Regions from separate parts of the Cytobacillus pseudoceanisediminis genome, predicted to be linked through region 3. Evidence: riboswitches for the same ligand, from Rfam matches in the RefSeq annotation. Region 3 holds a riboswitch; each other region holds the start of a gene.
The links. Region 3 has a riboswitch for cyclic di-GMP ahead of M5V91_RS24815 (hypothetical protein). Riboswitches for the same ligand answer to the same signal wherever they lie in the genome.
Positions count from the first base shown of each region.

Region 1 (4,096 bases), 1.6 Mb from region 3:
GCGTGTGGAAATCGGAACACTATATAAGAGAGAAGGTTCTGATGCGGCTAAGTGGAGAGCGATGGAAATCGTTTCACCTAAAATTCCGTCCATGATGCAGAAAATCAGAGACCTGAAAAATGATGGCTTACAGCCTGTCATTTACTGCTGGCGCGGCGGCATGCGCAGTAAAGCGGTCACCACATTTATAACGTATGCAGGCGTTTCAATCCCCCGTTTAATTGGGGGCTATAGAGCGTACCGTCAATATATTCTTGAAAACACAGCAGACTTGATTCCTGAAAAAGCAGTTGTTCTGCACGGAATGACCGGCGTCGGGAAAACGGATGTGCTGAAGGTATTAAGCGAAAAAGGATATCCTGTTATTGACCTTGAAGAAATGGCAGGACATCGCGGTTCAATCTTCGGATCCTTTGGCATGGGAGACGGCAGCACACAAAAAACATTTGATGCACTATTGTATCAATCCCTTTCTGAGGTTAAAGGTTCCCCTTATATTATTATGGAAGCTGAAAGCAAGCGAATAGGAAAGGCTGTTCAGCCGGACGAGCTTCTTGATACCAAAAAAACTGGTATTCATATTGATATGTTTGCCAGCATGGAGTCCCGTGTGCAGCGTATCCTCCGTGACTATGTGGAACCTTATCAAAGAGAAGAATGGTTCAAGCCGAAAGTGGATGAAAGCCTTGTGTTTATTAAAAAACGTCTGAAAGATACTGAAATCCGCGAGCAGCTGGATGAATCAGCTGAAGCAGAAAACTACGAGCTATTTATAAAGCTTTTATTAGAACACTATTACGATCCGCGCTATGCTTTTAAACAGCATGACTATGAAGGCCAATTCCACCACGTAAATGCGGATGATGTGGAAGCTGCTGCACAGCAAATTATTCACATTATTGAAAACCAAAATGCTCCCGTCCTCTGACGCGGAGCATTACTTTTTGCGAGCGACAAAAGATATATTTTTATAAATCACAGATAACTAACTATTTAAACCGGTTGACACTGTGGTATGATGGTAATAATATTGAACAAATCGTTCTTAATATGGAACTAGATATATGATATAATCCTATTACATACAAAATAAGGTGTGTGGTATACGATGATCGGTGATCGTGTAAAAAAACTTCGCCAGGAAAAGAAAATGTCCTTATCCGAGCTTGCCGACCAGGCCGGTGTGGCAAAATCATATTTAAGCTCGCTTGAGCGCAATCTGCAAACTAATCCATCGATTCAATTTCTTGAGAAAATCGCAGGTGTTCTGAATGTTCCCGTGGACCATCTGATCCATGAGCAGATCAACAAGGAAGACCTCGATTCAGAATGGATGAAAATTGTAAAGGAAGCGATGGAGTCTGGTGTTTCTAAGGAGCAATTTCGGGAGTTTTTGGATTTTAATAAGTGGAGAAGCGGACAAAAATCATAGATGCAATGAGCCTGAAGGTACAGGCTTATTTTTTTTGCAAAATTAGGATCCTTTCTCATAGTGTGTTGTTTTTGCTTATTATTCTGCCCGTTGATTTCCGCTGCGGGAACTTGCTTTCCGCGGGGAGGAACGGGAGCCTCCCGCAGGAGTCAAGTCCCCTCCGCTCCAATCAACTCAGTAAATTAAATCAATTTATTAAATAGCAACAAACTTTACGAAAACAGCCAAAATAAAAAGCATTTCCGTATATAGAGATACCTCTAACAGAAATACTTAGCAATACCGGATATTAGGCTTCCATCAGAAGCTCTTTGGCTTTGTTATTATGTAAAAACTCTCTAATTTCTTCCTTTTGCAGGCCTAGGTTCTTTGCTTCCATAATTAACTGCAGCCACTCCAAATCAATTCCTTCGACCTTTACATTTTGCTCCGTCAAAATTCTTCCCCCAGGATACATATCGTATTCCAGGCAACCCAGCCATCGTAGTATCATCCAATACCTTAGACCCGTGACTTTGCGTCCTCATCTTTCAATGAGTTTGCCTTTTTCTGCGCCTATCGGCTCAAAGAAATTTTTACCATAAATGTATTCTACTATGGCCGTATTGCTAACGTTGTCAGATTTTGTAATTTTTATTAATTATTTTAATATTAAATTAATTTGATTTTCGACAAATTTCTAATTGATCTAGGTTCTTTTGATTACCTGTACCCCTCATCTTTTAAAGGAAGTTGTTATTAATGGTCGAACTCTTTTTTGAGTAGTAGGAAAGTCCGATTCTTTTTCTGAAATTTTTGCTGATTTGTTTTATTGAATCGGTATGCGGATTTATACATTTTTTAAAGGTCGTGTGGACTGGTTCGAGGGTCATAGCATTCAGAAAGACTTCATCCGTTAAATTAGATCCGCATATCGGGCATAGCCAGTCACCCGATTCACTGCTGCTGTATGAAGGCTTGTGGCATTTATTGCAGTTCTTTCGGTACATTTTCAGCCTCCTTATTTGACTAAGAATAGTATTTTTACTCTATCGGTTATTAAGATAGATCTTCATAAATCCATAAAACATGAAGTACTAATATGAATGAATAAAAATAAGCTGCACCTCTTCTTTACCTTGGTTTACGTTGGAAAATTAGTCGAAGTTGAGTTTAGAATTAAAAAGCCTGAAAAAACAGCTTTAACAGAAAGAAATAATAGGGGTTCTATAGTATATAGAAAATCCATTATTAGATTCACTTCTTCAATCAGCCATAGTCTAATTCCAAAGAACGTCAAGAGACTATCCAGAAGATTAATGAAGGCAAGATACTGCAGATTTTTTTCATAAGTTCACCGCTTAATGAGCAGCTATTTGATTATATTCATTAATTGCTTAAATAAGTTCTAAACACGAATTAAAATTAAGGCCTTAAAGAATCAGTTCCTCAGGCCTTAATCTAAGTATCACTCCGAAGCCTTCTATAACGCCATAATAAAATTACGCTTCCAGTACTTAAAAATAGTGCACCAATAAGTAATAAATTATAATTATTAGTTGCGGTATTTGGGAGCTTATTCACTTTCTCTGGAATTACCGTGGCATCTGTTGATGGTGGTGAAGTATTAGTTCCCCCTCCAGAATTATTATCTCCTGATCCGGGAGTCTCGTTGTCGGTTCCAGAATCACCTGTTGCTTCCGCAAGAAAAATGATTTCAACCTCTGCGGCGGAATTTTGAAATTCATTTCCCAAATGCTCTGGCATTGTTACTTGGAAAAATAAAGTTTCTTCTGTCCCCTTCCCTAATTCTCTGGGAGAGAAGCCTTTAAAATCCTTAAGTTTTCCTTCGTAAAGCATCTTTGTATCTTTCTTAACCTCAAGCTCTAATTCCTCAAAAAGTCCTTTAATAGACTTCGATTTTCCAATGTTAGAAGTATATTTAAAATCTTGATTGCCATCATTTTTTATCGTTATATTTCGCGGCATCCAGTCGCCTGGTTTTAGGTTTTCTACTTTAAATAGGTATCTATTTGAGTTATCTAAGTTCGTATTAATATCAATTTCCTTGTCCAGTGCTATTGCAGTTTTGTTTCCAAAAACAATTAAGAAAACAAAGCTATATATAATAAATATTTTTATAGGTTTTGCCAGCAAACTTTTAACTTTCATGGCATTCCCTCACAACGATAGATTTAACAAAAGGCGGGAAATTAATTCCCACCCTTTGTTCTGAAAAATAATTATCTTGCAACACCAGCGCCTTGCTTACCGTCAAATGTCCATTTCAGTTCTAAAGAATCTCCTTGGAATTCGTTTTGATCAGCATTGTTTTCTACAAACTCATATTGTACATAAAGAGTATCAGAAGTGCCTGCTGCTAAATTTCCTCCATTTTCTGCAAACCAACCACTCCAGAAGTTTCCAGCAATTACATCAGGGCTTGAATTTTTCAGATCATAAAGTGTTGTTGACCAAATTGGCGCGTCTAATTTATCAGCATTTATTAAGAAATTTACACGGATATGTTTCCCAAGATCATCCCCATTATTTCCATTTGCATCATTAACTTTATAATCAGTCATTAAATCAATTGTAGCTATATCCAAGGTACCACCATTAACTAATTTGAATGAGCGGAGCATAGTATCTCCTGGTTTAATATTATTTACATCAATAATAGTT
Region 1 is NZ_CP097349.1:3,036,104-3,040,199, forward strand. Features, by position in the region: gene mnmH (tRNA 2-selenouridine(34) synthase MnmH) at 1-928, shown strand, start outside; gene M5V91_RS16300 (helix-turn-helix domain-containing protein) at 1,109-1,432, shown strand; gene M5V91_RS16305 (anti-repressor SinI family protein) at 1,722-1,868, opposite strand; cyclic di-GMP riboswitch class I at 1,898-1,986, opposite strand; gene M5V91_RS16310 (hypothetical protein) at 2,155-2,421, opposite strand; gene M5V91_RS30535 (DUF5658 family protein) at 2,556-2,711, opposite strand; gene M5V91_RS16320 (LPxTATN C-terminal sorting signal domain) at 2,873-3,583, opposite strand; gene M5V91_RS16325 (CalY family protein) at 3,655-4,096, opposite strand, start outside.
Region 1: linked by a shared signal. The riboswitch ahead of M5V91_RS16305 (anti-repressor SinI family protein) and the one ahead of M5V91_RS24815 (hypothetical protein) in region 3 are both predicted to bind cyclic di-GMP.

Region 2 (4,096 bases), 190 kb from region 3:
GAAAATTTTTTTGATCAGCCGGGTTATCAAAATCAAGTCCGTACATATCATCAGCCGGCGAGAGATAGAATTGAAGAATTCCGCTCTCAGGCATAGGCTCAATGTGAGGAACTTCTTCGAAATTGATTTGCGCAAATAGATTCATATAATTTCCCTGCTCATCCTTTGGATGTTCGCTCGTTTTTGGAAGGTAGGGCTTTCCTCCGAACTTGCTTTCATAAAGTGTGGTCTCCCCTCTTTCTGCATGTATGCAGACAAACGATTTAACTGTTTTTTCTAATTCGCTCCGATGTTTTTCAAATTCCTTAGGCAGCTTTAAAGATTGATTTCCCATACTTTTTCCTCCTGTTTCTCTTAATTGGTAAGTTCATCCCAAAATTCAGCTATCCATTGTTCTAACTCCGTTGTTATTTCTTGTGAAGATTCATCCAGAAGCTCCCCAAACAACTTGCTTCCAGGGATTTTTTTCGATACCGGCATTCCAAGAAAAAAGTATTCGCATTCCCAAATTTTAATGATTTTTACATCTATGAGATCCCCTCTTTTATCAGAAATCCCCAGTGAAATGGAGGAACTGTATCCAGGCTGGAAAACATCTCTGCCCTCCTGATTAAATTCAGCCTCGAGTTTCAGGCCTTTCTTTGAAAAAGCCGCTTTATTCTCTCTTAGAAGCTTTTCAATTTGTTCTTTTAGTTCCTTTTCAATTCTATGAATCTTCCCCTTTAACTCTGAAGTGAATGTCCTGTGGAAATATTTCATAAAAACATCTTCTCTCATCAAAAATAAACAGAATATATGTAAATTCGCCAGCCTCATCCATTCTTCCTATCTGCAGAAAAAAGAGCTGCTATAAAGCAGCCCACATTTTCCTATAAAATACTCTTAAAACCCTTCGCCTGTTCATCCAGCTTTCTTGCAGCTTCCCCGATATCTTTAAAAGCAGATACAGCATGTTCATTATGAACCTGGTTTTCACTTATGCCTGACTGTGATTGCAGAGTTGCGTCACTAATTTTGTTGATTTCATCTGATATTCCTTTGATGTGGGCACTGACTTCCTGGATGGAGTCCTGCACCCGGTTTGCGAGCTTTCGCACTTCTCCGGCAACGACGTTGAAGCCTCTGCCATGTTCGCCGGCACGTGCTGCTTCAATAGCTGCATTTAATGCCAGGAGGTTCGTTTGGGCCGCGATTTCACGGATTGTTTTTACGATGCTGCCGATGGATTGTGTCTGTGATTTGAGAGAATGGAGAATTTCCAGGTTCCCTTTGGACTCATAAACGAGCTTGGCTATTGCCTGAGCTGCCTCTTTGCTTCTTTCAATTCCAGCTTTTGCTTTTTCACTAAGGGCTTCTGACATTGCCTGAAGCTGGAATGCTACCTGCGCTGTATTCGTTTCCCTTTCTGTAATATCCGTAGCAACCTTTACAACACTTTCTACACTGCCATCATTCCCAAATACCGGTGTGTAAGTCGCTTCGAGCCAGATAAGATCTCCTTGCTTGTTCACACGCTGAATTTTTTCCTGAAAGCTTTTGCCATTGCGCAGATTTCTCCAAAGCTCCTGATATTCCCTGCTGGCGGCAAATTCAGGGGTGCAAAATTGCTTATGCATCATATTTGGCATTTCTTCTGCACGATATTTGACAGTGCGGGCAAAATTCTCATTTGCCCACAGCACTTTCCCGTTACTATCAAATTCAATCATAGCCAGAGAATTTTCAATTGCAGCCAAAACAGCTTCTTTTTCAAGAACCTGTGTGCTTTTAAAATGACTAGGCTTATAAGTTGTAAGCATGCTCTTCCTCTTTTCAAAAAAGGTTGTCAGAACATATCCCTACAAGGGGACTGGTCCCATGTAAGTGCTGGCCGGTTGCGCTACTAGCTCGAATTCATTAAAGCGCCCATATCTACTTGAATTCCCATTGCTTCCAACTTGTCCCGCATGTAAGGCTATAGTACTAGCATCGGTCAGTCATCACAATTCTCAATGCTCTGCTTTCATTTATACTGAAAATTCAAATAATTAATTACTAAGACCCATGATTCCCATAATTAGTAAAAGTAGAATAGAACTGTAAGAGATTATGCAGAAGGGATTGATTTATCTGAAAAATAAGCTAATTGCGTTATCACTGGCATCTGCTTTAAGCTTTTCACTTTTTCCGGAAAGAAGTTTTGCCGAGCAAACTGCTGCGGAAAACCAGGCCATAATACCTGGTGCGCATACAGTAACGGAACAATACTTTGATGGTGTGAACAACAACTGGCTGACCACCAAGAATCCCCTCCAATATCAGCAGGCGACCCTTTACGGAAACATCGGTCTTGCTCCTTATCTCTGGGGAAATGCCGAGGAAGGAACCGGATGGCATCAAATGTATAAGCCTTCTTCTGTAACGGGAACACAGGTAAATGGTATTTTTGAAGATGCCCAGTTTGTCATAAGGGTTCCGGATCACTGGAATGGCCGGCTGGTTGTTTCGGGAATCCCGGCTACAAGAAATGAAACATCAACCGACCTGCTTTTCAGCGACTATGTCCTGGAAAAAGGATATGCTTTTGCAGCGATTGATAAAGGCACCCAGGGTGACGCTGATTCAGCTGATCCATTTGCAAAAGTAAAGAATGCCTTAGCCGCTGAGGATGATAGCGTAGCAGAATGGCACCAGCGGTTCCGGCAGGTTACGAAAGCCGCACAGCGATACTTAGTCAGCCATTATTCCGATGGTCTGATCGATCCGGCAGATTCTACTGACCCGGCGAGCGATTTAGTATCGGCAGTGCATAAAATTCCTACATATGCGATGGGAATTTCCAATGGCGGATACGTCGTGCGCTATGCCCTTGAAAATGACCATCCAGAGAAGACTGGCGAACCGCGTCTTTTTGATGGAGGAGTTGATTGGGAAGGCGTGTTATGGACGGAAGAAAAGCCAAATTTAATCAGTTCTCTGACCACCGTAGTGAATCATGCGGAGGAAGCTTTGTTTGGAAGCGGCAAAATAAAGCAGAAAGCGATTAAAGAGCTATACAAAGCTGGATTGCCCAAAGGATCGGAAAAACTATGGGCCTATCATGATCAGGTATACTGGTTTGTCTCGCTGAATATCTATCGGGACCATTTCGATCCGGAAGCCCCAGGCCGTACCCATTGGAGCAATTACCTGAACTTTGTTAATGGCGTGAGAGACCGATCCTTTGATTCTGTCTTTGAAGATTATAAATATGTGACCCGTCCAAAAGAAGTGAAAGAAAATATTAAGGAAGTGGCCAATACTGGAGATATAGATGTGCCGCTCATCTCTTTCACTGGTTCCCTTGATTCGCTGATATTCCCGGATATTCATGCAAAGGGATATCAAAAGCTGGTCAAGAAAGCCGGAAAGCAGGATCTGCACCGAATGTATACTATTGAGAATGGGAACCATGTTGACAGCCTTGTCTGGAACAGCTCCGCCGATCCGGATAAAGAACTTCAGCCTTTGTTGCCTTACGCTCACCAGTCATTCGACTTGCTTATCGACTGGGTGGAAAACGGGAAAGCTGCTCCTGAGAGCAAAACGGTCAATGCTCCAGAGAACCCGGTTAAGGTTATTGATTTAAAAACGGGGCAGGAACGGGATCCCCGTTAGGTTGAGGCAGGAGTGTTGGTCTGCAGTCTTAAAAATGGCTAACCGCACGAAAAAATTTCTATCCGCACGTAAATTGTGGTTATAAGCACAGAAAAAATTTTATCCGCAAGTAAGTTGAGTCTATCCGCACATAAACTGATTTTAATGATACATGAAGGCATCTCAGTGCGGTTTTTATGGAAGAAATATGCCCCAATCGTTTTGGATTGGGGCTTTTAAGCTTCGTATTAAATGTTTTTAGTAAATGAACGGTTCATTTTCGATAAATCCGCCTTGTGACGAACTTCAATAAGGAAATTTCTGCTCTGCTGGCCCGAAGCTGACAAAAGTACGGACTCCAACTGGATTATTCCTACTGTCAGACTCTGACACGGTTCGGACTCTAACTGACTAATTTCTGCTTAGCATGTCCGAAGGCGACACGGGTTCGGACTCCGATTAAATTGCCGCTCAGTCTGTC
Region 2 is NZ_CP097349.1:4,444,569-4,448,664, reverse strand. Features, by position in the region: gene M5V91_RS23935 (YwqG family protein) at 1-334, opposite strand, end outside; gene M5V91_RS23930 (hypothetical protein) at 355-759, opposite strand; gene M5V91_RS23925 (methyl-accepting chemotaxis protein) at 870-1,799, opposite strand; cyclic di-GMP riboswitch class II at 1,860-1,943, opposite strand; gene M5V91_RS23920 (alpha/beta hydrolase) at 2,089-3,636, shown strand.
Region 2: linked by a shared signal. The riboswitch ahead of M5V91_RS23925 (methyl-accepting chemotaxis protein) and the one ahead of M5V91_RS24815 (hypothetical protein) in region 3 are both predicted to bind cyclic di-GMP.

Region 3 (4,096 bases):
ATTCAAGAAAAAATTCATCATTTTGAATGGCTTTTCTCATATCCTGTTCAAGGGTAAAAAGCTTATAAGATTCAATATCCATGGAAGGATGGTAAACCTGGAATCTATTATTCCCTTTCTGCTTGGCATGGTACAGGGAAGATTCCGTATTTCTGACTAATTCATCAGCTGTTCTTCCATTATCCGGATATAAACTAATGCCTATAGAAGGGGTAATATTAAGCTCAAAGCTGTCGATGTGGAATGGTTCAGAGAAAATTTGATTAATGGAATCTGCTAATTGCGCAGGATCCTCCTTTTCCTGGATATATTCCATTATAACTGCAAATTGATCACCGGAAATTCTTGCTGAAAAACAGACTGAATTTAGCTTCTCCTTAATTCTATGTGAAACAAGCCTAAGAAGTTCATCTCCTGAGGAATGTCCAAAGGTATCATTAATCTGCTTTAACCGTTCCAGATCAAAGAACAAGACAGCGAAATTCTGTTGTTCATCGTCTTCAATAAGGCTCTGCAGCTTCTGATCAAAGTACCGGCGGTTCGGCAGATCGGTCAAATGATCATAAAATGCCATACGCCTCATTCTCTTTTCAAGCCATTTTTGTTCTGTTATATCTGTTACAAAGCCATCAACCCGGATAAGTTCGCCCCTTTCATCTAAATAGGGGATACTATGATCATTCACCCATCTAAGCTCACCGGATTTATGGAAGATACGATATTGGCAGCGAACGCTCTTCCCATGAATAAGATTTACCCGATTGGCTTCCAGACTTTGCAGGTCGTCTGGATGGATCACTTCGTCCCATAAATCGAAATTGTCAATCAGCTCACTGGCTGTGTACCCGAAAATGCCTTCCACTCCCCTTGAGAAATGAAATACCTTTCTTTCTATTAAATCGGCGGAATAAATGCCAACATCAAGATTTTCATAGATTTGTCCTATTTTCCGCTCGTTTTCATAGAGCTTCTCTTCCATGCGCCTTTTTTCAGTTATATCCTGAATCGTTGCAACGATTTTCGGTGATCCGCTTTCTCCTGCAAAATAGTCCGCACGATGATGAATATACCGTTCCTCTCCATCCTGCCTAATGATCCGGCATATCAGATCCACACTGTCCTTTTCCTCTAACAGTCGAGTAAACTGATTTTCAAAAGCCGGCCGGTCGTCTGGATGCAGATAACTCAAATACATTTTGTAGTCCGGAAAAAACCTTTTTGAGGCTTTAGCCCAAATATCCGGAACAGCTGATCTGACCAAAACCCTCTATCGTTTTCAATATCGTACTCCAGGCTCCCAATATTTGCGATCTTCTGAGCCTGGTTCAGGTTATTTTTTATTTTCGTCAATTCCAATTGCTGACTGTTATATTCAGCAGTATCTTTAGTGGTGTTTTCACCATCCTGTGAGTTTATTTCGTCCACTTCAAAACATCCTTTCCAATAAAAAAGGCAAACGAAAATAGTTCTTCTTCTGTGCAGCCCGGCTGCCATGGCAGAAACCTGCTTTAGGCCCGCAGCTTTGCGTCTTTTACTTTCGTAAAATTTGCCCTGGATTAGAATATTTTAACATAGGATTATTTTCCTAATAACTATCCAGATCAAAAACATCAACTTGTAATTAATTCCATCCATTATCCTCTTGCTAATGTAACCGAGCAGACTGAAGCAGCACCCCCTGCTTTAAGAACTTTCGCTGCATGATATAGAGTTGAGCCGGTAGTATAGATATCGTCAATTAGGATAATTTTTTTATTCTTGATATTGAGATTTTGCAGCTGGAAGACCTGGTGCGAATGAATTCGGTCCATTCGCGATTTCTTAGATTGCTTTTCTGAGTGAATTCGCTGCAGCGGTTCCGTCACGGTAAAGCCTGCCTCATGGATGAGTGCTGCAGACTGATTGAAGCCTCGTTCATAAATCCTTTGGGGACTTAGAGGGATTGGGACGAGATAGTCGAATTCCACGCTACTCAGCTTTTCCCTAATGATAGGAGAAAAAGCTCTCGACAAAATATAGTCGCCCCGGAACTTATAGCGGGCTATAGTTTCTTTCAGAAAGTCATCGTATATAAAAAGGGAATTGTTTTTCAGAAGCTGCCCTGACCATTCTGGATCCCCGTTCCACCTTAGACAATCTGCGCAAAGGTTCCCTTTTCGAAATTGAGGATCTAAGTTACTGAAGGGCCGGCTGCATTTACTGCAAGTATCGCCATTGATAAATGGGAGTTTATCGGTGCAGCATTGGCATAAATGATTTTCTTTTGGCCGCGACCAGAGAGTTGTCCAGCTGACAGCTGAAAGGATTTCTTCATGGCATATTAAGCAGTTAATGGTCGATCAGTCCTTTCTTTTTGGCTTCAGTGTTCATTTTGAGTATTTGTTTTTGCGCATTGACCATGCTTTCGGTTTTGCCGTAGTGAAAAAGGTGATTTCTCCTTTCGGGTATTCAGAGCTTCTTCCAACACGGCCGGCAATTTGAACAAGAGCGCTTTCGGTAAAAATACGGTCTTCTGCTCCAAATACTGCTACATCAATATTAGGGAAGGTAACCCCTCTTTCCAGGATGGTCGTTGTGAGTAACATGGGGATCTCTTTATTGCGCATCATTTGGACTTTGTCTTTTCGATCGGGGTCTTCCGCGTGGACAGCTTGGATTTTAGGATAGGTTTTACGAAGGATGGTGAGGACTTTTTCCATTTTATCGATTTTTGGAAGGAAGAGCAGGAACTGCTTCCGGTTGTCGTGCCTCTTCTTGATCCATTGGGTAACTGCAGACGGGAGTTTGTCTTTTTTTAGTGATTTCTCCCAATTTCCGCACCATTTGAAAGCCGGTATAGGCAATGGATGACGATGATATCTAGCCGGGATAGTGACAAAGTTTCTTTTTCCGCTGCGGCATTCATTTTGCCATTTTTGACTGGGGGTGGCAGTTAAATAGATCATAGAGGAGGTTTCTTTCCGGGATTGGCGGACGGCATACTGCAGGGTTTCGTCTGCCGTATAAGGAAAGGCATCCACTTCATCAAGGATTACGGTGTCAAAAGCTTTATAATAGCGGAGGAGCTGATGGGTGGTGGCGATGGTCAAAGGAGCTTGAAGGTGGCGGCCTTCACTGCCGCCGTAAAGGACAGCCACCTGAATACCGGGGAAAACTGCTTTTAGCCGCGGACCAAGCTCAAGTACAACATCTGTTCTCGGAGTAGCAATGCAGATTCTTTTTCCAGAGGCAAGGGCAGCATTGATTCCTTCAAATAGAACTTCTGTTTTTCCTGCTCCGCAGACAGCCCAGACGAGGAATTCCTTGCTTTCGATTACAGCCTGCTTTACCTGGTCAGAGGCAATTTGTTGCCCGGGTGAAAGGTTGCCTGCCCATATCAGGGGATGTTCAGCTAGCTCCCGAACGTGCTCAGGTCCGCACCATCCAATCAGAGGAGTGCACTCACTGACCCGTCCCATCATGATACATTTCCGGCAGTAGGTACATTCTTTCTCACCGCATCGGGCACAGGGAAAACTTGCAAACAGTGAACGATCTTTATTGCCGCACCTGGCACAAACTATCTTGCTTTTGGTCTTAATTATCCCTTTTCGGTAAGAAATATAGCCATTTTCAAAGTGCTGATGGATTTCTTCAATTGAATGCGGTAAGTTTTCGAATAGAAGCTGTTTTCCGCAGAGGATTTGCTGGAGTTCTTTGTTATATGAATAGTTTTCGTTGAGTGGCTGCTTCGGAATGGTGTCAATGGAGGATATCGTGAGGCTTTCTGGAGGAAAATCGTTTATATAGGGGGTCATATTAGGGGTAAATCTCAATTAGGTCACCTCTTGATTAATTAGTTTGTATCTCTATTTGCAAGTTTGCGGTTCTATTTGCAAGTTCTCCGATCTATTTGCAGATTTAGGCTGCTATTTGCAAAATTAAACATTCTATTTGCAGGAATCCTGGATCTATTTGCAAAACCCTTACATCCACATCACCCCTCCCAAAAAAATCTGCGCCACCCTTAAGAATGGCGCACTCAAACAAAACCTACTTCTTCACCCAGCCAAACCCCATAGCACCTTCACCTAGATGGGTTCCAATGACCGGACCA
Region 3 is NZ_CP097349.1:4,636,937-4,641,032, reverse strand. Features, by position in the region: gene M5V91_RS24820 (EAL domain-containing protein) at 1-1,195, opposite strand, end outside; gene M5V91_RS24815 (hypothetical protein) at 1,186-1,425, opposite strand; cyclic di-GMP riboswitch class I at 1,475-1,561, opposite strand; gene M5V91_RS30730 (ComF family protein) at 1,635-1,967, opposite strand; partial or broken gene M5V91_RS30725 (double zinc ribbon domain-containing protein) at 2,142-2,321, opposite strand; partial or broken gene M5V91_RS24805 (ATP-dependent helicase ComFA) at 2,329-3,683, opposite strand; gene M5V91_RS24800 (DegV family protein) at 4,033-4,096, opposite strand, start outside.